4 regions of the Lysinibacillus sp. 2017 genome follow, and region 1 is predicted to be linked to each of the others. Evidence: riboswitches for the same ligand, from Rfam matches in the RefSeq annotation. Region 1 holds a riboswitch; each other region holds the start of a gene.
The links. Region 1 has a riboswitch for S-adenosylmethionine ahead of DCE79_RS16650 (bifunctional homocysteine S-methyltransferase/methylenetetrahydrofolate reductase). Riboswitches for the same ligand answer to the same signal wherever they lie in the genome.
Positions count from the first base shown of each region.

Region 1 (8,349 bases):
AAAAACGTCGTCCAACCAAAACTAATAATTAACGTCGTACAAATAACAAGTAATGCGATATTTGTCATATACGTGTTCATGCGCTCTTTGCGTTTTGCATCATTACGATTGAAGCGGTTTAATACAAGCACCATATAAAGTGGCCCTAATCCAAACATAACAAGGGGATTACGATATAAACGGTACCCTAAACGCGCTAATTTTGATTTTTCGAGATATTCTTCTACTGTTAACATTTCGATATCGCCTATTCCACGCTTATCCAAGTTCGAACTTGTTGCATGGTGAATCGTATGCTCACGTTTCCATTTTTCGTATGGGAATGACGCGAAAATCCCAGTAATGAAGCCAGTAATATCGTTTGCTTTTTTACTTTTGAAAAATGAACCGTGTGTACAGTCATGGAAAATAATAAACGTACGTACAACAAATCCTGAAGCAATGACACTACATAATGCTGTTAGCCATGGTGAAACTTGTAGTAGAGCGTAGCCAGCTCCCCAAATTAGTAATAATGGTACTACAGTATTTAATAATTGTTGAATACTAGCTCGTGTTTCAGATTTTGCAAACGGCGCAATATCTTTACGTAGTTGCTTTGTTTTTTCTGCATCGGTTTTAGCCATGATGAAATCCCTCTTTCCTCAAAATCGTTACGTTTATCGTAATCAATTTGAGGATTTAGAAAAATGCTCAAACATCATAACTTTTTTATGACAGATGTCATATGACCAGGTGACAATTTGTTATACTACTCATTTTCTTGCGGATTTTTTGGTCCTTCTAAATCTAGTTGATAAAATACTAAATCTAACCACCGATCAAATTTATAACCCGCATTTCGTATCGTACCGCTGTATGTAAAGCCTAATTTTTCATGAATGTAAAGACTCGCTTCATTTTCTTTGTCGATGCAAGCGACCATCGTTTTTACGTCATGTGTACGTGCATAGTCGATTAGTTCATACATTAGTTTACTTGCGATACCCTTTTTGTAATGATTTTTATGCACATAAACTGAATGTTCTACCGTGTAATGAAACGCAGGGTAGGGACGGAATGAACCATATGTTGCGTAGCCTGCCACTTCCCCGTTCTCTTCATAAACAAATAACGGTTCACCAGCTTGTTTTTTCGCTTCAAACCATGCCATACGTTGCTCTAAGGTTTGCTCCTTATACATATAAATCGCTGTAGAATTTACTATATTGTCGTTAAAAATTTCTAAAATCATTTCTACATCGGCTGCAGTTGCTTGTCGAATCATTCCAGTTCCTCCTCAGGATAGAAAGCCGCCTTACCTATTTGGTAAGACGGCTCAATTTTATTACACATTAAAGTAACGTGCATCCGGATGTGCAAAAACAATCGCTGATACACTTGCTTCTGGTTCCATCATAAAGCCTTCTGTCAATTGTACACCGATATCTTCTGGCTTCAAGAGGTCAAATAACTTTTCTTGATCCTCTAAATTTGGACACGCTGGATAGCCAAAGCTAAAGCGCTGCCCCTGGTATTTCGCTGCAAAGCGGTCGCGCATCGTGAAATCTGTCGCATCTGGGAAGCCCCACTGGTCACGAATTTCTTGGTGAATACGTTCAGCAAAACCTTCGGCAAGTTCGAGCGCAGTTGCTTGTAGTGCATGGCTTTCTAAAAACTTCCCTGCTTCTTTTAATTGGCGCGCTTTTTCGCTGACACCGTAACCTGCTGATACGAGCATTAGTGCAACATAGTCCATTTTCCCACTATCAACTGGCTTTAAGAAGTCCGCCAAACAAAGGAATGGTGCTACTTGCTGGCGCGGGAATGTGAAACGTTTAATTTCTGTTTTTTGATCTTCTGGGCTGTAAATGACTACATCGTCTCCATCTGCTTGTGCAGGGAAAAATTGATACATGCCTGATGCTTTTAACGTGTCTCCACTTAAATACTCGGTTACTAATTCACTTAGCTGTACTGCACGTCCATCTTGATCAGCGAGTAGCTGCTCTAAATTGCCTTTCAAGCCTAAATGATGTCCGATTAATGTACGCATATTTACATAGGGGTGCAAATGCGCAATTGAGTAATTCCGTTTAATATGGCGGGCTAAATCCTTCGGCGTGATTACCGGTGCATCTCCTACTGTTCGGACTGGTTTTTCGCTTACTTCAACCACTGGACGAGCCGCGCGTTTTGCATCGGATTCGATACGCTTTTCTCGAGATTCTTGAAGTTCATGCAAAAGCTGATCACGCTCTTTTGGGTTCATTAAACGATTCGCCTGCTCTAATCCTTGCATCGCATCTTTTGAATAAATAACCGGTCCATCATACTGATCTGCAATTTTTGTTTCTGTAAAGCGGCGTGATAATGCGGCACCCCCTACAAAAATTGGCACATCAATACCTGCTTCCTTAAAGTCTTGTGCCGTGATGACCATTTGTTGTGCCGATTTCACGAGTAATCCTGATAACCCGATGAAATCTGGCTTCTCTTTACGAATCGCTTCGATTAATTGGGCTGGCGTTACTTTAATGCCTAAGTCTACAACGCGATACCCATTATTACTTAAAATAATATCGACTAAGTTTTTGCCGATGTCATGCACGTCGCCTTTCACTGTCGCTAATACCATTGTTCCTTTACTTGAACTGGATTCGCCTTTTTCCATAAACTGTTCTAAATGTGCAACTGCCGCTTTCATGACACCCGCACTTTGCAACACTTCGGCAACAATTAGCTGATTGGCATTAAATAAGCGACCGACCTCAGCCATTCCTTCCATTAACGGGCCATTAATGATTTCCAGTGGTGTGTCGAAAGTTTCTAGCGCTTTATTTAAATCGTCAATAAGACCTTCTTTTGTGCCTTCTAAAATATAATACGCTAAACGCTCTTCCACCGTTGCAGGGAGTTTTTTTTCAACTGCATCCTTCTTTTTACCACGATAAAAGTCCGTAAATACCGCAAGTGTTTCATCACTTGTATTAAAAATTAAATCATTTGCAAGTTTAATTTCCTCTTCCGGAATCGAGGCGTAGCGCTCTAATTTTTCAGTATTCACAATCGCGTAGTCTAGCCCTGCTTGTGTACAGTGATATAAATACACTGCATTCAACACTTCTCGTCCTACTGGAGGTAACCCGAATGATACATTGCTTACCCCAAGCACCGTTAAACAGCCTGGTAACTGTTCTTTAATTAAACGAATACCTTCAATGGTTTCTTCTGCCGCGCCGATGTATTGCTCGTCCCCTGTACCGACTGGGAACATTAGTGGATCAAAGATAATATCTTCTGGAGACATGCCCCATTTTTCGGTTAGTAATTGATACGAACGCTTGGCGACTTCTAATTTTTTCTCACGCGTAACCGCCATACCAATCTCGTCAATCGTTCCGACAACAAGTGCTGCCCCGTACTTTTTCACAAGTGGCATCACCGCATCAAAACGCTCTTCCCCATCTTCTAGGTTAATCGAGTTGATAATTGCTTTTCCTTGTGAGAACTTTAACGCAGTTTCCATTACTTGCTCATCTGTTGAGTCAATCACGAGTGGTACTTTTACTTTTTTCACGACTTCCTGCATGAAGTTTTTCATATCTTCTACTTCATCGCGGTCTGGATTCGCTAAACAAATATCGATGACATGCGCACCGTTTTTCACTTGAGCACGTGCAATTTCAGCAGCCTCTTCAAACTTGCCATCAATAATTAAGTTTTTAAATTTGCGTGAGCCGATCACATTCGTACGTTCGCCGATAAATAACGGGCGCATGGAATCATCATATTGAAGGGGCTCAATCCCTGATACGACATGACCATGTGTATTTTGTTTGGGCTTACGTGGCGCAACTTCTGCAAGTGCTTCTCGAATCGCCGCGATATGCGCAGGTGTTGTCCCGCAGCAACCTCCTACTATATTTAACCATCCTTTTTCCGCAAAGCCCGTTAGCTTTTTCGATAATGATTCTGGTGTTTCGTGATAGCAGCCTTCCTCATCAGGTAAGCCTGCATTCGGGTAACAACTAATATAACCATTTGAAAGTTCTGCTAATGAACGGATATGATCGGTCATAAATTCCGGCCCTGTCGCACAATTTAAGCCAACTGATAACGGTTGAATATGCTCAATTGAAATATAAAACGCTTCAATGGATTGTCCAGCAAGCGTTGTGCCCATCGGTTCAATCGTTCCTGAAATCATAACAGGCAGCTCTTTTCCAACTTCATCAAATGCGCGGCGAATTGCAAGCGTTCCCGCCTTTACATTTAGCATATCTTGGGATGTTTCAAGAAGAAGTAAATCCGCTCCTGCTTCTACTAAGGCCTTAGCTTGCACATAAAAATTTTGTTCAAGTTCTTCAAATGTAATACCACCTGTGACGGATAAGGTTTTAGTCGTCGGTCCCATGGCACCCGCAACAAAGCGTGGCCATTCTGGAGTTGAAAATTCTTTTGCAGCAGCCAGTGCAAGTTCAACGGCACGCTGATTAATTTCAACTGCCTTTTCACCTAAATCATATTCATTTAATACAAGCGGTGTTCCGCCAAATGTATTTGTACAAATAATGTCTGCACCAGCCTCTAAATACGCGCGGTGAATTTTCTCTAAAACGTCTGGACGTGTTAAGACTAAATTTTCATTACAACCATCTAATGGTTCTCCACCAAAATCCTCATAGGTTAAATTTTCATTTTGAAGCATCGTCCCCATGGCACCATCGATGATTAGTATTCTTTTTTGTAATTGCTCATGAATTGGATGATTAAGCATTTGACTGAACTCCTTTATTGTTAGCATCGAATTGGTTAACGTAATCCATTAATTCAAGCGTCATATCGTAACGTAAAAATGGTGTGATTAAGTAAATCCCATTGAAATACTGACACGCAGTATCCAGTAACTCTTTGGCAATTTTGATGCCTTCCTTTGTTGCAACTTCCTTATCTTCTCCACAAGCAGCCATTCGCGCTAAAACCTCATCTGATAATTTAATACCTGGTACTTCATGGTGTAAAAACTCGGCACTACGAGAAGACGTCAGTGGCATAATTCCTATATAAATGGGCGTCTCCAAATGCTTGGTTGCCTCATAAATTTCAACAATTTTTTCTTTTGAATACACAGGCTGTGAAATAAAATAGTCTGCCCCATGTTCAATTTTCTTTTCAAGTCTAGCCACTGCACGATCAAGCACACGAACGTTTGGGTTAAATGCAGCTGCTACTGAAAAGTTTGCTTGCTTTCGTAACGTCTTTCCCGTAAAGGATCCGCCTTCATTTAACTGCTTCACTAATGTAATCAGCTCCATTGATGACACATCATACACACTCGTCGCACCAGGGAAATCCCCCACCTTTGTCGGGTCACCGGTTACCACTAAAATGTCATGCAATTCGAGTGCATTGAGCCCCATCAAGTGTGATTGCAATCCGATTAAATTTCGATCGCGGCATGTCAAATGGGGCAGCGAACGAATCCCGTGCTCTTTTAAAATGGCAGCCATCGCAATATTACTAATGCGCGGTGAGGCAAGCGAATTATCAGCCATCATAATCACGTCCGCGCCTGCACTTGCTAATTTTTTTGCACCTTCTACAAAGCCTTCAATTTCTAAATGGCGTGGTGTATCCAGTTCCACAATAACCGAACGTTCACGCTTCGCTTTTACATGTAATGGCTCTTGCTTGCGGGGCTCTGCAACACGCACAAATTCCGTACGCCCTGGTTTTAATTCCTTCGTTTCGATGGGCACGATATTCACCAAACGCTGTTTTACCGCTGCAATATGCTTTGGTGTCGTCCCACAGCAGCCTCCGATTAAGCGCACACCTTGGTTTACTAATTCAACGGCAGCACGGGCAAAATAATCGGTTTCTGACTCATAGACAACGCGTCCATCCTCTACATCAAGTAACGATGCATTCGGATAAGCGGATAAGTACGCAGTCTTTGGAAGATTTACCGTTTCAAATGCTTGAATTGTATGGAAGGGGCCTAAGCGACAGTTACTTCCGACGATATCGGCACCAAGCCGTTCTAAATCTTGTAGTGCTTCATTTAATGACATCCCGTTTTGTAATACTCCTGGTTCTTGCATCGTCACTTGCGCAATAATCGGCAAGTCTGTTAACGTCCGAAGTAAATTTACGCAATGAGAAATTTCTTCAAAGTCATAATACGTTTCTAATAAAAATCCATCAGGCGCACCTGCTAACAGTGTTTCCGCTTGTTCCCTAAAGGCAGCTAAAATTTCTTCTAACGTCGCTTCGCTTTTACGAACGCCACGAATCCCTCCGATTGTTGCTAAAACGAATTGACCACCTGGTGTTGCAGCGCGCTTCGCAATTTCTAGAGCCGCTGAATTGAATTCTGCCACACGCCCCTCATAGCCATAACGAGCGAGCTTAATGGCATTGGCCCCGTATGTATTCGTTTGAATAATGTCTGCACCAGCAGCAATGTATTCACCATGAATTTTCTCAACAATTTCCGGGCGGATAATGTTCATTTCCTCATGACAATAATCTAATCCGTAAGAATATAACAATGTTCCAATTGCACCATCTGCCGTTAATACGCGCGTTTTTAACTCCTCTAGTAAACCCATTGCTCTCACTCCATTATTCACAGTATTTTCAGACTTCTGAAGATATAAAAAAACCTTCTTTTAAAAATAAAAGAAGGTTCACTATTGTAAATTTAAGTTCCCTCTCATCTGTTTGGCTACTTGCCAACTGGATTTAGCACCTGACTTACGTTGGTTGCTGAAGTTTCACTGGGCCAGTCCCTCGACTTCTCTTGATAAGAAATTTTATGAATTATTCAAATAATTAAAAGAATCATATCGTTAACCACAACGAACGTCAATACCCTTTAACAGAATGAAGCATTTCTTTACTGAATTCGACTAATAATTTGTTGTGCCGTATTTTTTCCATTTTCAATACATGCCCCAATGCCGACCCCAAAATAAGAGCAGCCTGCTAATAATAAATTCGGATAACGTGCTTCTAAGTCTTTTACCACAACACTTAATGCCTCATTGTGTGCTAAGTCATAGCGCGGCATTTGATTGATCCATTTTGTTACATTGACAACGATTGGCTCTGCTTGAATACCTAGGCTTAATCGAATATCTTCTAGGGCGACTTTAGTCAGTTCTTCCTCATTCATCGCGGCAAGCTCTTCGTAACGCGGGTTAATGTTTTTATAAAATAATCGTACGAGTAAATTTCCTTCAGCAGATGTATGCTTCCATTTACGGCTTGTCCATGTTGAGGCATTACATACTAAATCGCTATTATGTGAAACGATAAAGCCTGTTCCATCTGCAGGTAAGACACTGTCTGGCACGTCAAAACCTACATACATTGTAATCGCTGATGCTGTCGTGAATTTTTGGAATTGTTGCTCTAGCTGTTCATCATCTACTACTTTTTTCACCGTTTCATTTGGCACAGCAAGTACGACAACATCCGCTAAAATCGTTTCATCTTGTAGCACAACTTCATATTGCGCACCTTGCTTGTTAATTTGCTTCGTTTCAGTATTTTTTTTGATTTCTACTTCTGGCAACATCTCTTCTAAGCGATCGATAATCGCCGATAACCCGTTTTGGAATGAAATGAATTTTTTATTTGCTGCTTTTTCAAATTGTGCGCGGTTTGCTTCAAAGCCCTTAATAATCGAACCGTAATTGTTTTTATAATCCACTAAATAAGGCAATGTTGAAGCTAAGCTTAATTGATATAAATCCCCTGAATAAACACCAGCTAATACGGGTGCAATTTGTTTTTTGACAATTTCTTCACCTAAAAAGAATTCTAAAAATGTGCCAATCGAGCTTTCTTTAGTAAAATTCGTATTTGGCAATTCTAAATCTTGTAGCGCACGTTTTTTCCCTTCTTCTGAAATCAGTGTGCTTGATTGTAAGGACTCTACACTCATAGGAATGCCAAATGTTGAACCTGCTGGAATCGCATGTAATTCATTATTCGTATGAATATAAGAAATTCCAGTTTCGTTATAAACAAGCTGCGATTCAAAATCAAGTTCCTTCACAAGTTCTAAAACACTCGGATGACGAGCTACCATTGAATCTGCGCCTGTTTCCATAATAAAGCCTGCTGCATGCTCCGAATGAAGCTTCCCACCTAAATAACTATTTTTTTCCACCAATACAAGTCGCGCGTCAATCTGCTTTTCACTCATTAGGCGTTTTAAATAATGCATTGTGCAAAGACCTGTAATACCGCCGCCTACAACTACTACTGTTTTCATCTGTCCATCTCCCACTTCGTTCAGTAATCTCTACTTTTAGTATAATCTTTTTTTAATCGATTTGAACCTGAAGGATATTA
Region 1 covers NZ_CP029002.1:3,405,950-3,414,298, forward strand. The annotation lists gene DCE79_RS16635 (Delta(5) desaturase DesA) at 1-626, opposite strand, end outside; gene DCE79_RS16640 (GNAT family N-acetyltransferase) at 752-1,267, opposite strand; gene metH (methionine synthase) at 1,328-4,759, opposite strand; gene DCE79_RS16650 (bifunctional homocysteine S-methyltransferase/methylenetetrahydrofolate reductase) at 4,752-6,596, opposite strand; SAM riboswitch class I at 6,698-6,797, opposite strand; gene hemG (protoporphyrinogen oxidase) at 6,884-8,269, opposite strand.

Region 2 (8,349 bases), 1.5 Mb from region 1:
GTGCTTCAGACGTACCTAATTTGCCCTTCGTTTGCCCTTCAAATTGAAGTATATTTTCTGGAATACGAACGGAAATAATAGCCGTTAATCCTTCACGAATATCCGAGCCATCTAAATTTTTATCTTTTTCTTTTAATAAGCCTACTTTACGGGCATATTCGTTAAACGCACGTGTTAATGCAGATTTCGCACCCGTTTCATGTGTACCACCATCTCGCGTACGGACATTGTTTACAAATGAAAGAATTGTTTCTGAGTATGCATCATTGAATTGGAAAGCAAATTCAACTTCGATTTCCTGTAGTATACCTTCCACATATTTCACTGGATGTAGTACGTCTTTTTCTTCATTTAAATATGTAACAAACGCTTCAATACCATTTTCATAATGGAAAACATCCTGTTGACCTTCGCCACGTTCATCAATTAACTCAATTTTTAGCCCTTTTAATAAAAATGCTGACTCACGTAGACGTTCAGCCAAAGTATCGTAATTATATTTCGTGACAGAGAAAATCGATGGATCTGGTAAGAAATGAACTAGTGTACCTACTTCTTTTGATTTTCCTAAAGTATCAAGTGAGGTTACAGGTTTTCCGCCATTTTCAAAGCGTTGACGATATATTTGACCCTCGCGGTGAATCGTAACTTCTAAAAATACCGATAAAGCGTTTACAACCGATGAACCAACACCGTGTAAACCGCCACTTGTTTTGTAACCACCTTGTCCAAATTTACCACCAGCATGGAGCACAGTGAAAATGACTTCTGGTGTAGGCTTGCCCATTTTATGCATACCTGTAGGCATCCCACGACCAAAATCTCGAACACTTATACTATTATCTCCATGAATTTTAACGATGATATGATTCCCAAATCCAGCAAGTGCTTCATCCACTGCATTGTCTACAATCTCATACACTAAGTGGTGAAGACCTCGGCTATCAGTAGAACCAATATACATCCCCGGTCTTTTTCGTACGGCTTCTAAACCTTCTAATACTTGAATGGCATCTTCATTATAAGAAATACCGGTCTGGTTTTTTACCAATTGTAATCCCCTCCAAAAATACAAACAAACGTTCTGTTATCATCCTAATCGTACTGCCAAAAATGAGAAGTGTCAATGATCGACGTAACAAATTAGGCTTTGCAAAGACTAATTGTATCATCAACAACCACGCTTTTAAAGCATATCCTCTAGCTCATTTCGCTTAAATGTAACTATTTTCCTGCAAATGCAAAATATTTTGATAAAACGAAACATTAATTATTCGTTTTTTTCTCTTCCTTAACGTATTGTTAGATGAATGAATCAATCGGGATTTTACAGGCTCATAACCTCCCTCCTATCCTTTCTATTTGTTTAAGCCTTGAGCTAGATGTCATACTTTTTGGATAACGCGGGATTTAAATAATACCTCTTTCCTTCTATATAAAAACGGTGTAAACTATTCATTACATACTATTAGTACCAAGTAGTAATTCTTAAAATTGAAAGGAGCACAACTCTTGATCAATGCAGTAATTTTCATTTGTGCTTATTTATTAGGTTCCATTCCTTCTGCTTTATGGATTGGTAAAATCTTTTACAAAACAGATATTCGCCAACAAGGTAGCGGCAATTTAGGAACGACCAACACATTCCGTGTGTTAGGAAAAAAACCAGGCATTGCCGTGCTGTTGATGGATATTTTAAAAGGGACAGCAGCAGTTCTTCTTCCGCTCTTACCTATATTTGATAACAGTACAATTCACCCTCTTATTTTAGGCATTGTGGCCGCTGTCGGTCATATGTTCCCGATTTTCGCTAGTTTCCGCGGAGGTAAAGCCGTTGCAACAAGCGCTGGTATTATTTTAGGCTATCAATTACCGCTATTTTTAATACTACTAGTTGTATTTTTAATTGCATTAAAATTAACGAAGATGGTTAGTTTCGCATCATTGACTGCTTCTTCAGCAGCGATTATCTACGTTATTGTTTATTGGTTTGTTGAAGGTGAAGTAGCATTACTTATATTAGTAGCCTTTTTAGCTGGATTTATTTTCTATCGTCATCGTGAAAATATTAAGCGTATTAAAAACGGTACAGAACCTAAAATTAAAGGTTTCTAACTCTCTCATTACGAGAGAGTTTTTTGTTTTTGAAAGATTCACGCTTTTAAGGCATAATGATTTTAGAGGTGAGCATATGGAAATCAAACTATCAAAAGAAGCAATTGAATGGTTCCATCGTGAAATGGAAGTTGAAAAAGGTGATACGATTCGTTTTTATGCACGTTACGGAGGTTCTTCCCCATTTCACGAAGGTTTTTCTTTAGGAATGAATCGCGAACAGCCACATGAAATTGGCATTGAAACAGTGATTAATGACATTCACTTCTATATTGAAAAGGCAGATGAATGGTTTTTTAACGAGCATCATTTAGTTGTCGATGTCGATGCTGTGAATGATGAATTAAGCTATTCTTACGAAGAATAATTTAAATTTTTCGAATAGATTGTTATCCCCTTTTTTTATAAGAAATCGTTATAATGTCTTAAGACGACTTAGACTTTTTGAACAATGAGGGATAACAATTGAAATCGAATCAAGCATTATATTGGCGATGTACTTTTTTCTTAGCAGGGATCATTGTATTATCTTTAGGTATTGCGCTTACTATTAAGGGACAAATGCTCGGTGTGGGCTCATGGGATGTGCTTCACATTGGACTATCCAACAAATTGGGCTTAACCGTTGGGACATGGTCTATTATATTAGGGTTAATTATTTTAGCGATTGACGCGATGTTTTCAAAACGCTTACCAAAAGTAGGGACATACTTAGATATGTTTTTAACTGGTATTTTCATGGATATTTTTCTGTTATTCTTGCCTGATGCACATGGCTGGCTAGAGCAAAGTATTGCATTTATAATGGGTGTCATTCTATTAGGCTTAGGCTGCGGAATGTATATGGTAGCAAATATCGGTATCGGTCCTCGCGATACATTAATGTTACTTCTTGTACACCGTGTTGGCTGGTCAGTCACACGCGCACGTACAACAATGGAAGTAAGTGTTGCAATTATCGGTTTCGCATTAGGCGGTCCCGTTGGTATTGGCACAGTATTTATGGCATTTGGACTCGGACCAATCGTTCAATGGGCTCTCAAATTAAATGAAAAGCTTTTTTATCGTGCAACGGGTGTAGAAAGCGCGGTAATTTAATAGAATCAGTTTAGCTAGAAAGCGAGCATTTTGTTCGTTTTCTTTTTTTATACAAAGAATTAAGCTTATGTTCAAAAATAACTTTCTGAATTTTTTGAAAAGGTGCATAGTTATAGGTGGAGGTGTCTCTTATGATACATATTGAAAATATCCATTTATATCGAAATGAAAAAGTCATTTTAGATAATTTATCTTGGCATGTTGAAAAAGGTCAGCATTGGGCAATTCTTGGTTTGAATGGCTCAGGTAAAACGACATTATTAAAAGTAATTAACGGCTATATTTGGCCAAATGACGGGACGGTGCAAGTACTTGGTGAAACGTATGGTCAAACATATATTCCAAAGCTTCGTACACGCATCGGTTGGGTAAGTAATGCCATGATTGATAACTTTAACTGGCATGATTTTGCGATTGAAATTGTATTAAGTGGGAAATTTGGTGCACTTCGTCTATTTGAAAAAGTTACAGACGAAGAAATCGAACAGGCAGTCTCTATTATGAAACATTTTAACTGTCAGCATTTAGCCAATAAGCCATTTGAACAACTTTCTCAAGGTGAAAAGCAACGAGTACAAATAGCTCGGGCATTAATGGCAGAGCCTGAAATTTTAATATTAGATGAACCATGTGGTGGCTTAGATTTAATTGAACGGGAAAATTTACTACGAACAATTGAACAAATTGCTGAAGATGAAGATGGTCCAACACTCATTTATGTGACACATCATGTAGAAGAAATCCTACCTTGTTTCACCCATGTATTGTTAATGAAAGACGGGAAAAACATGGTAACTGGGAAACGGGAATTAATTGTAACTGAAGAAACGTTAGGTGAATTTTTCGGTCGATCGGTAAGCTTACAAATTGAACGCGACCGCGCTTGGGTTGCATTGAAATAAAATAAAATAACGCGAGGAAAACATTGACTGTTTTCTTCGCGTTTTCATTTTAAATATGATAGTCCAAATTTTCGTCGACATAATGCCAAACGTAAGGTGTCTCTTGGTATACGTAATAGTTCAACCAGTTATAGAACAATAAATGTGAATGCGCACGCCAGCTATTTTTCGGTGTTTGTAGTGGGTCATTATTTGGAAAATAATTCACCGGAATCTCTGTATGTTCAGGATCCTTTTCAATATCCCGGAAATATTCATCAGAAAGCGTGGTAGCATCGTACTCTAAATGGCCCGTAATCATAATATGCTTATTGTTTTTAGATTGTACGATAAAGACACCTGCTTCATCAGAATAGCTAAGTAAACGTAAGTTAGGGTTTGCTCGCACTTCGTCAATAGAAACCGACGTATGACGTGAATGTGGCGCGACGTATTCATCACTAAATCCGCGCACTAAATCCGTAGTTAAATCAGTAATAACATGTGAATACACACCCGAGCATTTCTTTGGTAATTCGAACTTTCCTATGCCGAAATGATGATATAGTGCAGCTTGTGCGCCCCAACAAATATACATAATCGACGTTACATTTTTATCCGCCCAATCCATAACCTTCGTGATTTCTTGCCAGTAACCAACCTCTTCAAAAGCCATTTTCTCGACTGGTGCACCGGTAAAAATCATGCCATCATAACGACGATGCTTGATTTCTTCAAAGGTTTGATAAAACGTATCTAAATGCGATTTGGACACATTTTTAGATTCATAGGTTGCTGTATTTAAAAACGTCACATCTACTTGCAACGGCGTATTCCCTAAAAGTCGTAAAATTTGGAGCTCTGTTTTTTCTTTTTCAGGCATTAAGTTGAATACTAAAATATTTAATGGACGAATTTGTTGTGTTTTTGCTCGGTCCTCTTCCATCACGAAAATCTTTTCTTTTTTCAATAATTCACCAGCTGGCAATTGTTTCGGAATATTAATTGGCATAGCACGGTTCCCCCTATAATCGTCTTAACCACAAAAAACCTCCCATTCCAGCAAAAGAATGAGAGGTTAACGCTCGCTCTTATCTTTCAAGGAATCTGAGTCCTTGCTGGAATTAGCACCTTTCTAATTGGATTAGAGGTTGCTGAAGCTTCACAGGGCCCGTCCCTCTGCTTCTCGTGATAAGTCATATTTAATTGTTATTAATAGTAACATGTCACAGGTAATTTTGCAATAATTCTTAATAAACAAACTTTTATAGAATAGCGTGTAACCATGCCTTTTCTTATGAGAGCTTACTTGAAACGAATACGTACTTGTCCACTAAAAATAATTGTTTATGCTAGCCATTTTTCTTTTTCATTCGCAAATAGTAAAGCTTCAATCGTTTCATCCCATGCACCAGTTAATGTGTTAAACACACGGGCAATAAAACGTTCATCCTTTTTATCATATAAGACAAAGCAAAGTACAGGAATATCATTGATTTGTATCGATTCTGTAGACGTTACATTCGTAATAAATGTAGGTATTTCATCTTCAGCTACTTCTTGTTTTGAAAGATCTTGCTGCAAATAATCGACAAGCATTGCTTCTTCAATGGCATCAATTTCTTCAGATTCAATATAAGGAAATACTTCAGGAAACTCCTCTAAATCCATAAAAGCTTCTAAATCCCCATCTAAAATCGATTGATGGATCGGGCTATATTGGATATAACTTGACGTTAATTCAAGCTCTTCTTCAAAAATCCCCGATTGTAGCTGAGCTTGTCCTTTAGCAGTTAAAGCATAATAATCATCTTTTGCAATCATCCCGAGTCGTAGCATTTTGCTCGTTAAATCGTGGATAAATAACGGTTCTACAAGTAAAATGTCCGCCAATAACTCAGCATTTTTTAGCTTAGCCTTTTGAAAGGATAGCAACATCATTTTCATTAAGATGTCCATCGCATTACGCATCACTGGATGATAGCTTACTTCTAACGTATGGATTGGAATGGCATAATGCATTTGCTGCTTAACTTCTATATTAGGATTTTGCTGTAGTTCTTTTACTAATTTTTGTTCAAGGCTTTGTAAATCCATGATGTGCTCCCTTCATTAAGTTGTAAAATAACCGTTTTGTTCTTTAACTGTATTTAATACATGCGCATACATTGCTTTCGTTTGAGCTTGTTTTGGTCGTTTTGTAAACATGTCAGTACTACCTATCATGATTAATAATTCACGCGCACGTGATAATGCTACGTTTAAACGGCGATAATCTTTCGCAAAACCAATTTCACCGCGCTCATTATCATGATTACGCACCATGCTGACGATAATAACGTCCATCTCCATCCCTTGGAACTTATCGACTGAACCTGTACGAATATGCAAATGTGGCACTGAAATTTCTTGTTCTATCAATCGGTTAATACGCTTAACCTGCTCTGCATAAAACGAGATTACCCCAACGGATTTTAAAGCATCTTGTGGGATAAGTCCTTGCTCTTTGGCGCGGAGGGTAGCTTCATTTAATTCGATAAGTTGTGATTTAATTTGTTCCAGCTCTGCTGTATTAAATAAACTTGAGCCTTCCTTCATGCGTTCTTCAAAGAAAGGCTTTTTGTTCGGAATATCAAGCCATAGTAGATGATGCTTACGCGAAATTTTAGATGTTTCTAGATAGTGATCTCGTACGGCATCTGAATCCTCTAGACCACATTGTAAGCCTTCTGTTTCATTTTCGTAAAACGGTGTGATAGTTGACATAATATTTTTATGCATGCGATATTGCAAGGCAAGCATTGTTTTGTTTTGTTTCGGTAAGTTTTTATAGAGACGTTCAAACAGTGATTCTTCGAGTAACTTTTCAAGCTCACGTTTTTGTTCGAACGTTGTGCTTTCTTTTACGACTTGCTCAAGTGTTTCCTCAAATGTCGCATCACCAACAAGTGGTGGTAATTGATGATGATCCCCTACTAAAATAATTTTCGCACCTTTTAACATCGGTAGTAAAAGTTCTGGCGGTGTAGCCTTTGAAACTTCATCAATAATCACAACATCAAAGGTTGGATAGTTGTCCATAAACGCTTTATTCGCAGATGCTACGCAGGTTGTACCAATGACATTTGCATGCTTTACATATAGCTTGCGGATTTCCTCTAAATCGTGTGCGTTCGCTTGTTCCAGTAACCCGTGCCACTCATTTTGCAATTCTTGCGTTACGGGTAGCAATTCGATTTTTACTTGTAGTTCAGTAATTTGTGTATTTAGCTGTGTGATGTTTTTATTCACTTCAATAATCGCTTGCTCTGGATTCATTTTCGTTAATTGTTCCAGTTCTTCACGGCGTTTTTCCAGCTGAATCCCTTGCACGTTAATTTCTTTTATTAATTGGGTTAGCGGTTCAATTGCTTCTTTCCCAAGGGCTAGTTGTTCAGTTAATACCGTAAGCTCTTCAGATTTTTGCATATGCTGCTGTTCGATTTTCACTCGATTTTCAAGCTGTGTCTCAACTTTCACTTGCTCTAATTCATTCGTTGCTAAGCCGTCCTGAAGCTCTTCTACTGACTGTGTGATGTCAATTGAAGGATTCATACTCGTTTTAAGCACATTCAACTGATTTTCATAGGTTTGCTTTTCTTGATGAAGCTTCGTTAAAACTTCTGCCTTTTCACTATTTTGCTCTTTGAACTGAATACTAATTTCTTCTTTTAGCTTTTCAAAAATTAATACCGTTTCGCGAATTGCATCCATATATTTTTCGTTTAAATGATCCATATATTGCATGCGATAATGAATGCCCTGAATAGAACGAGTACCATTTGCTGGTGTCACTTTACGATCCCGGAATGCCATGCTTAACTTTGTTAAAAATTCCTGAACTTCCTCCATTGAATAGCTATGATTCATCGGTAATTGAACGGGATCTATATGAATTCCAAGTGCCGTTTCACTATAATTTAGTGCTTTTTGTAAACGTTCGCGCACATCCTTTATTGGCTTATACTGTTCCATTTGCGGTTGAATACGTTCAAGTGCCGTTAATAGTCGGTCCATTGCATAGTTGCGGCGAATCCCGTATTGAGTCATAAACTCTTCTATTTCGTAAACTTTTTTTAATGATGCAATTTTATCGATTAATTGCTCATATTGCGTTGTTTCTTGCGCACGAAGTATTTTTTGCTCCACTGCCTGCATACGTGCTTCAAATTGCTTATATTGTGCGATGTACTTGCTTTCTTGAATATGAAGTTCA
Region 2 covers NZ_CP029002.1:1,895,806-1,904,154, forward strand. The annotation lists gene parE (DNA topoisomerase IV subunit B) at 1-1,051, opposite strand, end outside; gene plsY (glycerol-3-phosphate 1-O-acyltransferase PlsY) at 1,513-2,115, shown strand; gene DCE79_RS09100 (HesB/YadR/YfhF family protein) at 2,192-2,482, shown strand; gene DCE79_RS09105 (YczE/YyaS/YitT family protein) at 2,581-3,213, shown strand; gene DCE79_RS09110 (ABC transporter ATP-binding protein) at 3,345-4,115, shown strand; gene metA (homoserine O-acetyltransferase MetA) at 4,165-5,106, opposite strand; SAM riboswitch class I at 5,183-5,292, opposite strand; gene DCE79_RS09120 (nucleoside-diphosphate sugar epimerase) at 5,442-6,191, opposite strand; gene DCE79_RS09125 (AAA domain-containing protein) at 6,207-8,349, opposite strand, start outside.
Region 2: linked by a shared signal. The riboswitch ahead of metA (homoserine O-acetyltransferase MetA) and the one ahead of DCE79_RS16650 (bifunctional homocysteine S-methyltransferase/methylenetetrahydrofolate reductase) in region 1 are both predicted to bind S-adenosylmethionine.

Region 3 (8,349 bases), 570 kb from region 1:
ATGCTCCTTTCATTTAATCTTTTTTATAAGTTTCCCAGAAGTCTGCGTTTTTAATACCGAGCTTTTTCGGATCAAACACTGGGTCTTTTCCTTCTTTTTTCTGCTGTTCATAATCCTTCAGTGCAAGTAATGCTGGTTTCATAATGAATAACATCAATATGACGTTTATCCAAACCGTTAGCCCTAAACCAACGTCACCAAATGCCCAAGCTAAGTCAGACGTTTTTACAGTACCGTAGAATGCTGATACCAGTAATATAATTTTCATTAAGAAAATCCCTATTTTTTCTGCCCCACCCTTAAACAGATACGAAACATTGGTTTCAGCAATGTAGTAGTAAGCCATTAATGTAGTGAAAGCGAATAAGAATAATGATATTGCTACAAACCCTGAACCAAAGTTATTTAACGCTGGGAATGCATTATTAACCGCAGCTTGTGTAAATTGTGTATACGTGATAGACTCATCGAATTTAGCTTCAATTAATGCTCCGTCCTGGCTACCATCATGTACGTTATATGTACCCATGAATAAGATCATCAATGCTGTTGCAGTACATACTAGTAATGTATCAATATATACTGATGCCGCTTGTACTAACCCTTGTTTAGCTGGGTGAGAAACTTCTGCAGCTGCTGCTGGGTGAGCTCCTGTACCTTGACCTGCTTCGTTTGAGTAAATCGCACGTTTTACACCCCAGAAAATGGCGCTACCAATCATACCTCCAAATACTGCATCAGAACTAAATGCACTTCGGAAAATTAAACCAAAAACGTCAGGTACTGCTGAAGCATTCATTAGAATAACTACTAATGCTACTAATAAATACACTAATGCCATAAATGGAACTAAAATTTGAGCAACACTTGCAATACGTTTTACACCACCGAAAATAATAACACCTAATAATAAAGCGGTTACTAATCCTGTAATCCACGGTGCGATACCAAATGCGTTATCTACTGCTCCAGCAATGGCATTTGCTTGTACACCAGGCATTAAAATCGCTACAGATAATATCATCGCAATAGCGAATAAGATTCCTAAAGCTTTAATTCCAGTAGATTTTTCAATATAAAACGCTGGTCCCCCACGATATTGACCGTCTTTCTTTTCTTTGTAGATTTGAGCTAATGTAGACTCCATATAAGCAGTAGAAGCCCCGATGAAAGCTGTGACCCACATCCAGAACACTGCACCTGGACCACCAAATGCGATGGCAGAAGCTGTACCGATGATATTACCAGTACCAACACGACCGGACAACGCGATAGATAGAGCTTGGAATGATGATACACCTGCGTCCGATTTTTTCCCTTTGAACATCAGAACAAACATGTCCTTAATTAATCGGACTTGTGCAAACTTTGTTAGGATTGAGAACAATAAACCAACTACTAAAATTCCGTAAATCATAACTGGGCCCCATAAAATATTATTTGCCCAGCCTACAAAATCATTGATAAATCCCATTAAGCCACCCCTTTGTAAAATTATTGTATTAATTTAAAATTTAGTATATTACAAATATTCGAAAATTTCGATAGATTTTTTCAAAAATAAAAAAAACCTAACAAATTATAATTTTTTGTTAGGTAAAATACTATTCAATTATATAACCTAAATCTCTTAATACATTATTAATAAAGTCGGTTGTATAGCGGAAAACTTCTTCACGTTCCAGTTCAAAATAGAGACTGTGAAGGCAGTTTGCCCACTCTTTATAATGAAATTCTGTCAAAGATTGTTGCAACAGCCACTTTTTAGAAGCTGCAATATCTGTCACTTTATCATTTTCGCCATTCATTAATAACAGCGGAACATCTGGAAATTTGTATTCTGGATCACGTAAAGTTCGCGATATTTGTTGCCAATCACGATACCATTTCACGGTTACCATACTGTTGAGTGGTAAACTTTCTTTTAACTCTATTAATACATCTGTATTTCTAGAGCAATGTTGCAACGTCAATTCATGCTTAATCTTAACATTTGATGTAATCGCACTTAAGCTCGTTAAAGCATTGGACATTTTACCTGGTGTAAGCTTTAAATTTAACCAAGGTGACGTCAAAATAATACCTGCACATTCAATTTTATTTTTTTTAAGTGCCTTCATCGCAATCGTACTACCTAAACCATTTCCGACTATAAACAGCGGTAAATTATATTCAAGTGCTACCTTTAATAGTAGTTTTGTATAAGATACATATTCCTCGAAATCTTCATCATGGTATCTCGCATATTTTGCTTGATCTCCATGTCCCGGTAAATCTCCCATGACAACATGAAAGCCTGCACTTCGAAACTTTTCAATTAACCATGCATACCAACGATGATGTTCATATGCACTATGTAGTATAGCAACTACCGCTTTCGGTTGCCCTTCAGCTTCCCATTTCCACATGATTAAACCTCCTTCATATGAAACTTCTATTCATTATAATCCATCTATTGAAAAAAGAAATGTTATTTGAAAATTTCAATTCATTTGGTACGATACTATTAGATTCAAATACTATTTTATACAAGAAAAGAGGAATTTCGTATGATTTATCCATACAAAGATAAAACTCCATCGATTCATCCTTCTGCTTTTATTGCAGATTATGCAACGATTACAGGTGACGTAACAATCGGTGCCGAAACTACAATTTGGTTCAATACCGTCATACGTGGCGATGTCAACAAAACAATTATTGGTGACCGTGTTAGTGTTCAAGATTTATCTTGTCTCCACCAGAGCCCAGCATTTCCATTAATTATTGAAGACGAAGTAACAATTGGTCATCAAGTAACATTACATAGCTGCACAATAAAGAAACGTGCACTAATTGGCATGGGTTCCATCATTTTAGATGGTGCTGAAATTGGGGAAGGCGCATTTATCGGTGCAGGTAGCCTTGTACCGCCAGGAAAAGTCATTCCTCCAAATATGCTAGCAATGGGACGCCCTGCAAAAGTCGTACGCGAAGTGACAGCGGAAGATCGTGCAGATATGGACCGGATTATTCGTGAATATGTAGAAAAGGGACAATATTATAAATCCTTACAAAAGTAATTGTGAAATAACACTCTTACTAAAAAATGTATTTCTTCCTATTTATATAATGAATTTTTTTCAAGTCAAAAATAAAAAAAGGAGCGGTGTCAACGATATGTCGACCACTGCTCCTTTTCTTTTTTTATTATAGGCCTGCTTTTTCTTTTAAAGCTGCTGCCTTATCTGTATTTTCCCAAGGAACATTTATATCTGTACGACCGAAGTGACCGTATGCAGCTGTTTGTTTGTAAATCGGACGACGCAAGTCAAGCATTTTAATAATCCCTGCTGGACGTAGGTCAAATAATTCACGAACCCACTCAACGATTTTACTTTCAGCAACTTTACCAGTACCGAATGTATCTACAGCAATCGATACGGGTTGAGCTACACCAATTGCATAGGCAAGTTGTACTTCCGCGCGATCTGCTAAGCCAGCTGCTACGATATTTTTTGCAACATAACGAGCTGCATAGGCTGCCGAACGGTCAACTTTTGTTGCATCTTTACCTGAGAATGCACCGCCACCATGACGTGCATAACCACCGTAAGTGTCGACAATAATTTTACGTCCTGTAAGACCTGCATCTCCTTTAGGACCACCGATTACGAAACGACCAGTTGGATTGATGAAGTATTTTGTTGCTTCATCTAAAAGCTCTGCTGGTACAACTTCTGCGATTACGTATTTTTTCATATCCGCTTGAATTTGTTCTAATGTTGCTTCTTCATCGTGTTGTGTTGAAATAACAATTGTATCTACACGTAAAGGAACATTATTTTCACCATACTCGATTGTCACTTGTGTTTTACCATCTGGACGTAAGTAATCTAATGTACCGTTTTTACGCACTTCTGTTAAACGGCGTGCTAATTTGTGTGCTAATGAAATCGGCATTGGCATTAATTCAGGTGTTTCATTACAAGCGTAACCGAACATTAAACCTTGGTCACCTGCTCCAATTGCTTCTAACTCTTCGTCCGTCATTGAACCTTCACGTGCTTCTAATGCTTGGTCAACACCTTGTGCGATATCAGGAGATTGTTCTCCCACCGCTACAAGTACTGCTAAGTTTTCAGCATCAAAGCCGTATTTACCACGTGTGTAGCCAATTTCTGCTACAGTATCACGGATAATTCCTTTCATATCCACATAAGTTGTTGTTGTAATTTCACCAGAAACTAATACTAAGCCTGTTGTTACCGTTGTTTCACAAGCTACACGTGCGTTTGGATCTGCTGCTAAAATGGCATCTAAAATAGCATCTGAAATTTGGTCACAAATTTTATCTGGATGTCCTTCCGTTACACTTTCTGATGTAAACAGTCGACGATTTGTCATGTCATTTCCTCCTAATTCACTTTGGCAATTGTTTTTTGTTTTGATACGGTACTCATTACCCATGTCCGTTTATATAGTAATAGTATAAACGCCAAGCTTTGTTTGCTTTAACACGAGGTTTTGAAAGGCTATAAATTTAACTCTATCTTAAATCTATTCGCGATTTTTAAATCAAAATAAAAAAATCCTTTCACTCATTACCGCGCTCATCACGCGTGAGGAAAGGATTAATATGCTTCGTTACCTTTCACTCTTATCGTTCAAGGGTTATTTTGCCCTTGCATCAGGTTGGCACCAACACGTTAACATAACGCAGGTTGCCGGGTTTCAAAGGGCCTGCCCCTCCACCAGCTCGGGATAAGAGTATCCGTTCATTAAACAATCTTACGTAAAAACGGATTTTATGTCAACCAATTTTGTCTTAATTATTACAGTTAGAAAATCCATTAAAAATAATTCATAATTAGTATAGATTATTAATATCAATGTGTTATACTATTTTTGAATTAACAAACAACTCCCCTACACAAGGGAATACTATAAAAAAGGATGGTATTTAATCGATGAATTCGGTAGAAATTGCTAACGAGCTGAAAGAACTTTTAAACGGGGAAAATATTCAAACACAACTATCAGTTCCACAATTAGTTGAAAAAGCGACATCACGTGGAGAAGCAATGTTAACTGTTGACGGTGCTTTACGTGCTGAAACAGGCAAATATACTGGCCGTTCTCCTAAAGATAAATACATGGTTGAAGAAGACGGTTCTAAAGATAAAATTAACTGGGGTAAAATTAACCGTCCAATCTCATCAGAAGTATTCGACAAATTATATGTAAAAGTCATTAACTACTTAAAAGAGTGCGATGAATTATTCGTGTTCAACGGCTTTGCAGGTGCAGATATAGATTCTCAACTATCAATTAAAGTAATTAACGAATATGCTTGGCATAACCTATTTTGTCATCAATTATTCATCCGTCCAACAGCAGAGGAATTAGCTTCTCATGTAGCTGATTTCACAATCGTTGCTGCTCCAAACTTTAAAGCAAATCCAGAGGTAGATGGTACAGCTTCAGAAACATTTATCATCACTTCTCTTGAAAAGAAAATTATTTTAATCGGTGGTACTGAGTACGCTGGTGAAATGAAAAAATCAATCTTCGGTATTATGAACTATTTATTACCAGAGCAAGGCATCTTCCCAATGCACTGTTCAGCTAACGTTGGCGAAGAAGGCGACGTTTCATTATTCTTCGGTTTATCAGGTACTGGTAAAACAACTTTATCAGCAGATGCTGACCGTAAATTAATTGGGGATGACGAGCACGGTTGGTCTGACAATGGCGTATTCAATATTGAAGGTGGTTGCTATGCAAAAACAATCAACCTTTCAAAAGAAAAAGAACCAGAAATCTACAATGCTATTCGCTTCGGTGCTGTTTTAGAAAACGTTGCAGTAAATCCAGAAACGCGTGTATGTGATTACGATGACGGTTCATTAACTGAAAATACGCGCGTTGCATACCCAATCGATTACATCGATAATATTGTATTACCATCAGTAGCAGGTCACCCAAAAACAATCATTTTCTTAACTGCGGATGCATTTGGTGTATTACCTCCTGTTTCTAAATTAAATAAAGAACAAGCAATGTATCACTTCTTAAGTGGTTTCACTTCTAAATTAGCTGGTACAGAGCGTGGCGTTACGGAGCCAGAACCAGTATTCTCTACATGCTTCGGTTCACCGTTCCTACCACTTCCTGCAACAGTTTATGCTGAGCAATTAGGTAAGAAAATTGACGAGCACGGTTCACAAGTATTCTTAGTAAACACTGGTTGGACTGGTGGCGAATACGGTGTAGGTAGCCGTATGAAACTTTCTTATACTCGTGCAATGGTACGTGCTGCAATCGAAGGTAAATTAAACGACGTTGAAACAACTCAAGATGCTGTATTTGGATTAAATATCCCAGTAGCCATTGAAGGTGTTCCATCTGAAGTATTAAACCCTCGTGATGCATGGGCAGACAAAGCAGCTTACGACAAAAAAGCATCTGAGCTAGCTGGTCTATTTAAAAACAACTTTACGAAATTCGTTAATGTTGACGAAGATATCGTGAAAAAGGGTGGTCCATTAGCTTAATTGCTAATTGGTTGATTCCGACATAATGTTTATTTACTAAACTTCACCATATTTCATATCATACGAAAAGGGATGTAGCGTAAGTCTTCACTTACATTACATCCCTTTTCCATTTATGTTACTGTTGCTTCATCCACTGACATAAGTTATGAACAGTCGCTCGATTTAATTTTGGTGGGTAATGGTGCCTTAACCCAAGTGAAAACCAAGTTTCTACGCGTTTTCCTTCTTCTTTTAAGTATAGCTCTAACTGATATGCATGCTCGATATTGACATGTTGATCTTCCGTCCCGTGAATGATTAGTACTGGGGCATCAATTTGATCAACGTTGAATAAAGGCGTTCGATTATCATAGTTTTCTGGTACTTTATTCGGTGTTCCTCCGACAATTCGCTTTAAACCTCTACGCATATCGACACGTTCCCAATACGTTGCGGTTGCATCTGAAACACCAGCCCATGTCACTATTGATTTAATATCATCACGCAGAATTGCGGTCCATAACACCATTAACCCCCCGCGCGAGAAGCCATATAAATGTATGTTGTCTTGCTTCACAAATTGTTTTAATACATCAACGCCATTACTTGCATCAAATCGGTCATCGCCTGCAAATTCATCCTTGCCTTCCCCGCCGCGATTACCACGGTAATACGGAGCAAATACAACAAAGCCTTGTGCTGCAAACTGTGCAATACGTGCAGGTCGTACCATCCCAATCGATTGCAGTCCTCCTCGTAAATAAAGGAGCCCTTCATAGTTCCCTGACTTCTTAGGACGTGCAAGTAAGCCCTTTACGCGTAATCCTTGCGACCAATAAATCACTTCATCTAAGCGAATATGAGGATTCGGTGACGGGTAATTTCGAATCGAATAGATGTTACCATTTTCATTCATGATTTTTCACTTCCTGTAACATCTTTTTCATCCCCGCATCACGCATATAAAAGCTTAAATTTGGTTGTTGCCAAAGCTCTTCCTCTGTCAACCAGATGACACCTTCTGTTTCATAGTCCCCGACAAACGTTTGAATTTCTTTTACCTTTGCTGTAAAGACTGCCTTACAAAATGGGATTTCATCATACACGATATAATAGGCAAACCATTTCACATCTTCTACAACGACTGTTGTTTCCTCATAAACCTCACGAATAGCCGCTTGTACTAATGTTTCCCCTTCTTCTTGCTTTCCTCCTGGAAACTCAATACCACGATGATGATGAATCGTGCATAGCCACTTGCCGTTATGTTGTACTAGCGCTAATACATGCTTTGGCTCCACTTCAAATGGGCCTTTATCAAATCTTAAATCTACTGTCAAACCGTTTTCATCGATAAAAGTAAACATCGTTTCGCTCAACTCCTACCTCATAGTGTAGCGAACGAATGTCTGACATTCAACTTACAAAGTGGTGTTCAATTTAAAATAAGGTAGCTGTTCAACAAATAGTTTCGTCTCGTCATCACCAAACTCATGAATCAATGCATACACTTTTCGAAGACGATGATCTATCTCATGATTTAACCGGTCCATATGATATGGAATATAAGCCATATGTGCACGGAAGGCATTGGATGCTTCTAATCCATTCATTTGATAAAACAATTTTGAAAACACGCGTGCCTTTACGGGTTCCATCTGCAATACAAATTCATAATTCATGCCTGGTTGAAAATTACATGTATTATTCACCACAGATACATAGACTTTTTGTTTGTCCAAATTTGTTCACCTCCATTTAAAGGATGAACGAATCGAAGTCCTGTTATGCATTGCATAAAACAAAAACGACCCCAGTTACAGGAGTCGTT
Region 3 covers NZ_CP029002.1:2,835,173-2,843,521, forward strand. The annotation lists gene DCE79_RS13755 (alanine/glycine:cation symporter family protein) at 14-1,465, opposite strand; gene DCE79_RS13760 (alpha/beta hydrolase) at 1,605-2,408, opposite strand; gene DCE79_RS13765 (gamma carbonic anhydrase) at 2,550-3,062, shown strand; gene metK (methionine adenosyltransferase) at 3,190-4,386, opposite strand; SAM riboswitch class I at 4,637-4,750, opposite strand; gene pckA (phosphoenolpyruvate carboxykinase (ATP)) at 4,950-6,536, shown strand; gene DCE79_RS13780 (alpha/beta hydrolase family protein) at 6,655-7,434, opposite strand; gene DCE79_RS13785 (NUDIX hydrolase) at 7,427-7,885, opposite strand; gene DCE79_RS13790 (transposase) at 7,940-8,200, opposite strand.
Region 3: linked by a shared signal. The riboswitch ahead of metK (methionine adenosyltransferase) and the one ahead of DCE79_RS16650 (bifunctional homocysteine S-methyltransferase/methylenetetrahydrofolate reductase) in region 1 are both predicted to bind S-adenosylmethionine.

Region 4 (8,349 bases), 1.4 Mb from region 1:
ATTTGGCGCTCTTGTGTTTTAATAAAAGCATTATAATAGGCACGACGATACTGGATATAACTATTAAGATTTTCAAAATTTCACGCCTTTTTATTTTCATTATGTCCTTGTACATTTGTATATAAACAAATAGCCGCTACGATTGTATTCGCAGCGACTACTTCTTGCTGTATTATCGATTCAGATTATTTCTCATAAGTTTTGCAATTTCTAAGTCATCCGTTTTTCCGCGTTTTTCAAGATGTTCAATTACAGCGATTTGTCTTTCGGTAGAGTGGTTTTGACTTAGTTTTGCCGTAGCTTCGATTTGTTTTATTTTTAATTTAAAGCCTTGAACACCTTTACTTAAATTCGAAAGATAATTCGAATCAACTTCCTCAATAGAATAACTACTAGAAGGGGATTCATATTTTGAAATTAATGTATTTAGCGATGCACTTAATTCCGCTTCATCGTCGATTAATTCCATTTCACCCGTAATATGTACGGTTACATAATTCCACGTAGGAACGGCATCCTTTGTTTCATACCAAGAAGGAGAAATATAACAGTGAGGGCCCTGGAAGATGGCGAGTACCGTTTGATTATTTATGTCTTTCCATTGCGGATTTGGACGCGCGAAATGACCGTAGAGATATACATGATCGTCACTTAAATAAAGTGGTAGATGCGTTGCAAATGGCGCACCATCATGTTGAGAAATAAGCGTGGCAAAGCTATGTTCATCAATTATTTTACGAATCTCTAATTCGTCTTTTAGATTGAATTGCTTTGGAATATACATAATTACCAACCTCTCTGAAAATGATTATAGTGTCTTCATCATTATAAAATCATGTTGTTCTTCATCACCCATCATAAAGGAGTGAGAGCCCGTTTTAACAAAGCCAGACTTTTCATAAAAAGCAATAGCATTCACGTTTTTCTCCCAAACACCAAGCCATACTTTAAATTTATGCTGCTGTTTTGCAATGTTGAGTGCATAATTCATTAAAATTCTACCTAAGCCCATTTTCTGAAATGACCCCAGTACATAAATTCGTTCGATTTCTAAAGCTTCGTTCCCCATATTTTCAGTTTGTGCATCCTCAGTATTCAATTTTAAATACCCAGCGAGATTCTCATCTACATAGAGTAAATAAAATGTCGAGTTCGAATTTGAAAGCTCGTCTGTTAGCGTCTCTTCGGAAAAGGCCGTAGCTAAATAAGTCTCCATATTTTGTTCGGAGTTTTGATTTTTAAAGGTTTCATAAAATGTTTCCTTACTGACAGATTGAAGTGCGTGCAGGTGTTCAATTGTGCACGTTGTTGTATGAACGTTCATAAGCAGGTGAGCTCCTTTAGTGGTTGCGTTTAAAGTAAAGTCTTCAATTTAAGTTATGGTGATTTAATGGTATGTGATTTTTGGAATAACTTCAATGATTTTTGGCCTATTGGTTATGCACCAGAGCTATTTAGGTTCATCACTGTAATTTGGAGTTGTTTATTGTTTTATCAGTTTATCCACAACTTATGATGATGGACCAATGTTTAAAATATATTGGGATAATTTTCTATTGAAGTTTGAATAGTATCTCTGCATTAATGAGAGAGTTGTAAAAATTTTTGGAGGTATGTAATGAAGTTTTTTAAATGTTTTATTGCATGTGAAACCACTCAATAAATGTTACTAAGAGAAGCTTGTCACCAAGTCATTTAAACAATGACGAGGAGGCAAGCTTTTTTATTTATTACTAGCCCTTTTCATTTATCCGCATAAACATACCTGTACTTGACTAACCTTCAATTGTTGGCTGTTCAATATAAGGGCCATATAATGATATTTCAATTAAATTATTTGCCATTTCTTCTGGACTTATTTCGTAATTTTCTTTAATCCAAAAGATGATACTTTCAATATAAGCACCTGTCACATAGGAAATGATTAGTTCGATTTTGACACGTAACATTTTATCTTGAGACTGAGAAGATTGAATCCCATCTGTAACATATTGTTTGATAATTTCTTTAACACCATTGATAAAAATAGCATCAGGTTGATACACAAAAAACGTCTCATATGCGATATGCTTTATCTGAATATGTTGAAACAGTAACCTTAAGTTTTCGGGCATTTCTTTTTTGGGAGTTTTTGATAAAGGACGTGGATTTTTAATCGTTAGTGCCTCTTTTAATTCTGCTAAAATACTTTCATGAATATCGATGCGAAGTTCTTGAATGTCTTTATATAATTTATAAAAGGTAGGTCTCGTTACTTCGGCAGCATCACAAAGCTGTTGGATTGAAAATTGATCTTGTCCTTTTAATTGTAACGTAAAATAGGCTTTATGTAATTTTCCTTTAGACTTTAATTGTCGTGGATCTATATGCTTCATTTAGTTATCACCCAATTCAATTGTATCATGATTTATTTTTATCTAACTACTGAAAAAGTAAAATCTATAATTATCATTGTTAAGTTTGCATTTTGCAAATGAATTCACGTTTGTACAACTAATTTTATTGGATGTATAAGCTAAAAATCGACGTAATAAAGACAATTTATTCAGAAAAATTAGTTTAATGGTTCTAATTTTGTTTACATTATGTAAATTAGTTATATAATTGAGTTATAGAAAATGGAGGTGTTTTTATGGGACGTTTAGAAAACAAAGTTGCTATCATAACTGGTGCAGCACAAGGTATGGGTGCAGCCCATGCAAAACGTTTTATCGAAGAAGGAGCGAAAGTTGTTCTGACTGATTTAAACGAAGAAAAAGGAAGTGCCTTAGCTGCAGAACTTGGTGAAAGTGCTATCTTCGTGAAACATAATGTAACGAGCGAAGAAGAATGGGCAGTAGTAATCAAAAAAGCAGAAGAAGCTTTTGGTCCAGTAAATATTTTAGTAAACAATGCAGGTATTTCGATTAACAAAGGATTATTAGATATTTCATTAGATGAATATCGTCGTATTGTTGACATTAACCAAGTATCTGTCCTATTAGGTATGAGAGCGGTTGTTCCTTCTATGAAAAAAACTGAAAAGGGATCAATCGTTAACATTTCTTCAATGAATGGTCTTGTGGCTGGCGCAATCGGTTATACAGATACTAAATTTGCCGTACGTGGTATGACAAAAGCAGCTGCTATTGAACTTGCTGGACAAGGTATACGTGTAAACTCTGTACACCCAGGTGTTATTGCAACACCAATGATTCAACAAGCAGATGCAAAAGATGCGATTGAAGAATTTGCAAAGTATATTCCTTTAAAACGCGTTGCTCAACCTGAAGAAGTATCGAATATCGTATTATTCCTAGCCTCAGAAGAATCTAGCTACTCAACAGGTTCAGAATTTGTTATTGACGGCGGTCTTACTGCACAATAATCGGACAAGACCCAGAATTTATTAAGTGTGAAATTGTTTTTATAACTAAACAAGAAAGCTTGGCGCAAATTGTCTTAATTGACAGTTTAGCGCCAAGTCTTTTTTAGTTAATTCGTTACCGCAACTTTTACTTTTGATGCAATATGACGCGCGGCTCTTCGTCCAGAGAACATCCCATCGGCTAAAGATAAGCCACTAATATAACTATTTGAACATATACCCACAGCTGTTCGGCCTGCAGCATAAAGTCCAAGGGAGCGGGTAAGCATTAATTATTCATATCTGTTAAACCTGGACTATGCTCATTTGGCATGACGGGCATAGTTGGTACAGGAAAACCTTCAGGGGGAGGCGTTACATTAAGTTGGCCACCATTTCTGCTAGGCGTTTGTCCTTGAATGATTTCACTCATTCGCGTAGGATCTAATCTGAAGTTGAATTGAATATTATGGTAACCCATGTCAACAAATTTTCGACATTCAGGATATTTATTAATATCGTAATTCGGAACGGGGAATAGTTTGCCCCAATCAACACCTAATGTTTCAAGCGCTTTTGCGAAGGCATTTTGATGCGCGTTATCTCGAACAATTAAAAATGCTAATGTTTCTCTGAAGGTTTGGTTGGAACTCATTTCGTAAATACGTGTCTTTTGAAGTACGCCCGTTGATTCTAATACTAGATTGTCGAGTAAATCTGCAATGAGGTTCCCGTGAGCATAAACCCAAGAACCATTCCAAGGATTTCCCGCAGCATCAACAGGTAACGAGGATTGAGCGCCAACAATATAATGATGTGGGTTTGCGTGGCGGACAGCATCATCTAAAGGAGACTGGTCTGCACCGCTATTTCCAGGTGCAACAGATTCCCCTGAATCATTTAATAATTGATTGATTGTATTTTGTACGAGTTCAACATGAGCAATTTCCTCTAAGAAAATGCCTCGTAGTAAATCGCGATATTGCGTTTCTTTGCCTCTAAAATTGGAACTTTGGAAAAAATACTGCATCATCGTTCGCATTTCGCCATAATGACCACCAAGAATCTCTTGCATAACACGAGCTGCTTGTGGGTCAGGTTTATCGGGTTTAATAATATTTATTAACTCTTCTTTGTAATAATACATAGTGTGCCCTCGATTCTAAGAAATTTTTGAATGTATATTAATTTGCCGCAAAGTTTATCCACTTCACTGGACATAGTATAAGCAAATAGAGCAAATTCATTCCTTGTTAACCATTCAAAAGTGTTTTGTATCTAGTTCTCAGACTTTTTCAAAATTTTAAAAAAGCCCTCACCGCAATTACTATGCGAATGAGAGCTTGTGTACACTAAGCACGTATTTTTTTAGCTTTTGGATAACCAATGAGTATTGCGATAACGCCACAAACTGCAATAAACATTGAATAATACGCATATTGCATCATCGTGATTGGCGAAATGCCAGCGACACCAGCGGCAACTAAAAATTGTGCACCATATGGGATTAATCCTTGTACTGCACAAGAGAATATATCGATAATACTCGCTGATTTTCGTGGCTCAATATCATATTGAGTGGCAATATTTTTTGCGAGAGGGCCAGCAATTAAAATCGCAATTGTATTATTGGCAGTCGATAAATCCGTTAAGCTCACTAAACCAGCCATTGCAAACTCTGCATCTTTTTTAGATTTGATTTTGCGAGTGGCCAATTGCAAGATAAAATCAATACCCCCATTATGCTTGATGACTTCAACCATTCCTGCAATAAGAATCGCTAAAAAGGCCATTTCAAACATACCAGCCATCCCATCGCCAGCTGCTTGCACAAGGCTCATGACATTATAACTACCATCAATTAGTCCAATAATGCCTGCAATACCAATACCACAAGCCAAAACAAGAAATACATTAAGACCTGCTAATGCAAAAATAATGACGAAAATATAAGGGATAATTTTAATCCACTCAAAGGTTTCATACGTAATTTGAGCGTTTGAGTTCATCGTCATAAACATTAAAATGACACATGTGACAATAGCCGCTGGTAATACAATGAGGAAGTTCACTTTAAATTTATCCTTCATTTGTGCACCTTGTGTACGAACGGAAGTAATCGTCGTATCTGAAATAAACGATAAATTATCGCCAAACATAGCACCACCAATAATCGTCGCCATGAGTAACGCAAGTGAAAGATCTGTTTGCTCACCGATACCTACACCAATTGGAGCAATGGCAACGATTGTCCCGACAGAGGTTCCCATCGCAAGGGATATAAAACAAGCAATCACAAATAAGCCAACAACAAGTAAATTTTGCGGAGCGATGGAAAGGGCAAAGTTAACAGTAGCATCAACAGCACCCATTCCTTTTGCCGTTTCAGAAAAGGCACCTGCTAATAAGAAAATCAGTACCATTAGCATGACATTTGAATTGCCGGCACCCTTACAAAAAATATCGACCTTTGTTGAAAGGGATTCTTTACGATTCATGGCTAATGCGACAGCACCAGAAATCGCAATCGCTATAATGACAGGGAACGCATAAAAGTCGTCTAATAAAATGCCTGATCCGATAAATAACACTAAAAACACTACAAATGGGAGTAACGCCCATGGATTACCTTTTTTCATACAAACCTCCAACATCTTTTCCTTCAAATCAAGTCCAAGCACACAAAAAAGTCTCTCCTTAAACGAACAAGAAGAGACCTACATTACGGAAAACCTCAGCTTATCTTTCAAGTGCGTACTTGCTGGATTTGGCACAGTAACTACATTCGTTCCGCTGCCGAGATTTCATAGGGCCAGTCCCTCCATCTCTCATGATAAGAAGTTAATCATATTATTTTTTTCAAAGTAAGAACTACAATATATGATTTTCGATAAATTGTCAATAAATTATTATTGTTGGATATTATTTTGATGTTTACTGGTGATGAAGGCCAAAAGTTTGATGCAATTTTAACATATTTTGGTTTATCATCTAAAATGAACTATCATAAAGAAAAAGAGCAATCACTCCTAGTTACGTATAAATGACTGCATTAGTGCGAATAAGGATAAAAAAGTTTGAAATTTTAACCTAAAACGATAAACTAAGTTTAGAAACATAAAGGGGATTAGATATATGAAAATTGAAGATTGGCTAAATAATGAAACGTCGGCGATTGCAAAAGAATTAACGGAATACGACGAAAAGCATATGGAAGTTGAAAAAACGATTGGCTTTACGGGACGCGATAAAATTCAGGGAATTTTAAAAAACTTCCATCAAATCATTTTTCCAAAGATCTATCACCAAGGAGGAAGCGATAAGACGCGTACACTGACGGATGTTACAAATAATATTCGTAAGTCTGCATTAGATTTGCGTGATCTGATTGAAAAGGTATTAATCTACCAAAATAATGACAACTGTGATGGACAATGCGGCGAAAGAGCCGATCAGGTTGTTATGAAGTTAATAGAAAGCTTCCCTAAAATTCGCGAAATGATTCAAACCGATATTCATGCTGCCTACAATGGTGACCCAGCTGCAACGTCAACAGAGGAGATTTTACTAAGCTATCCATCTGTTCGCGCGGTCTTCATTCACCGTATCGCACACGAGCTATATAAATTAGATGTAACGATTGTGCCGCGTATTATGTCAGAATATGCACATCAGTTAACAGGAATCGATATTCACCCAGGCGCATCAATCGGTCATTCGTTCTTCATTGACCACGGTACAGGTGTTGTTATCGGGGAAACATGTACGATTGGTAATAACGTAAAAATCTATCAAGGTGTGACACTTGGAGCACTAAGCTTCCCACTTGATGAAAATGGCAATCCAATCAAAGGCATTAAACGTCATCCAAACATCGAGGATAATGTCGTTATTTATGCGGGTGCCACAATTTTAGGCGGTAAAACGACAATCGGTCATGATACTGTACTTGGAAGTAACATTTGGCTAACCAACACCGTGCCACCATATTCACGTGTCTACAACTCACAGCCATCACCGAATATTAGCATTAGTAAAGAATATGTAGCGGATTATGAAATCTAAACAGAATAAGCCAGTGAAGCGGAACTTAATCCGACTTCTCTGGCTTTTTTATTATTTTGTATAAATTTTAATGATAGTTGGATGTCTGTGTTCGCGTACGCTTTAGGTGAATAGATCCTACTTTGTAATATAACTCGTTGTTATGCTAACAGAAAGTATAGTAAGAATGGAAAGTAAAAAAGTCTCGGAGGATAATAATAGACCACCACATATAACCACAAAAGCATCAATGATTAAAATATATATCCCTACATTAATCCCTGTTTTATCACATAAAAACTGGGCAATAAAATCTGTGCCGCCTGTACTTGTCTGAAATAGCAACATCAAGCCAATCCCAATTCCTATTAAAATGCCACCTAGAATAGAACTATATAGTGCATCAATTTTAAATAGCGTACTAACAGGTGTTAGAAAATCAATAAAAAAAGAAGAGATAATCATGCCATGTAAACTATTATAAAAATAACTTCTGTAATGAAACCATGCAAATATAAAGATGGGAACACTTAATATGATAATAGTTACACCTGTTTCCAAACCCCATATGTAATTTATTATTAATCCAATACCAACTGTACCCCCATCTAATATTTCATGTGGTACTAAAAACATATTTATTCCTAAAGATAAAAGAATGCTACCTATAATTAGTGCAAAACCTTTTTTTAGAAAGGACAGGTAACCACCTCATAATACAGACTATTTTAAAGTAACTTAAGCAAAATATTGTGAATTTCAATGGTAAATATATGTTCATTATTCGGCAGAAAGAAGTAATTTAGATGCAAATTTTAAATAGAACTGTAAAGAGTAAACCTACACATACAGAACTTTTGAACTTCCATCCGTTTCTCAAGTAATGAATGAGCAAAATAAGTATTTGCACCCGGTAAATGAAATAGTAACGTCCTTTTTCTAAAGAAATAATAGTTGTT
Region 4 covers NZ_CP029002.1:2,046,169-2,054,517, reverse strand. The annotation lists gene DCE79_RS09840 (FMN-binding negative transcriptional regulator) at 173-784, opposite strand; gene DCE79_RS09835 (spermidine/spermine N(1)-acetyltransferase) at 809-1,324, opposite strand; gene DCE79_RS09830 (TetR/AcrR family transcriptional regulator) at 1,776-2,375, opposite strand; gene DCE79_RS09825 (glucose 1-dehydrogenase) at 2,633-3,367, shown strand; gene DCE79_RS18510 (hypothetical protein) at 3,475-3,636, opposite strand; gene DCE79_RS09820 (manganese catalase family protein) at 3,636-4,493, opposite strand; gene DCE79_RS09815 (Na+/H+ antiporter NhaC family protein) at 4,699-5,985, opposite strand; SAM riboswitch class I at 6,083-6,186, opposite strand; gene epsC (serine O-acetyltransferase EpsC) at 6,482-7,411, shown strand; gene DCE79_RS09805 (YitT family protein) at 7,529-8,092, opposite strand.
Region 4: linked by a shared signal. The riboswitch ahead of DCE79_RS09815 (Na+/H+ antiporter NhaC family protein) and the one ahead of DCE79_RS16650 (bifunctional homocysteine S-methyltransferase/methylenetetrahydrofolate reductase) in region 1 are both predicted to bind S-adenosylmethionine.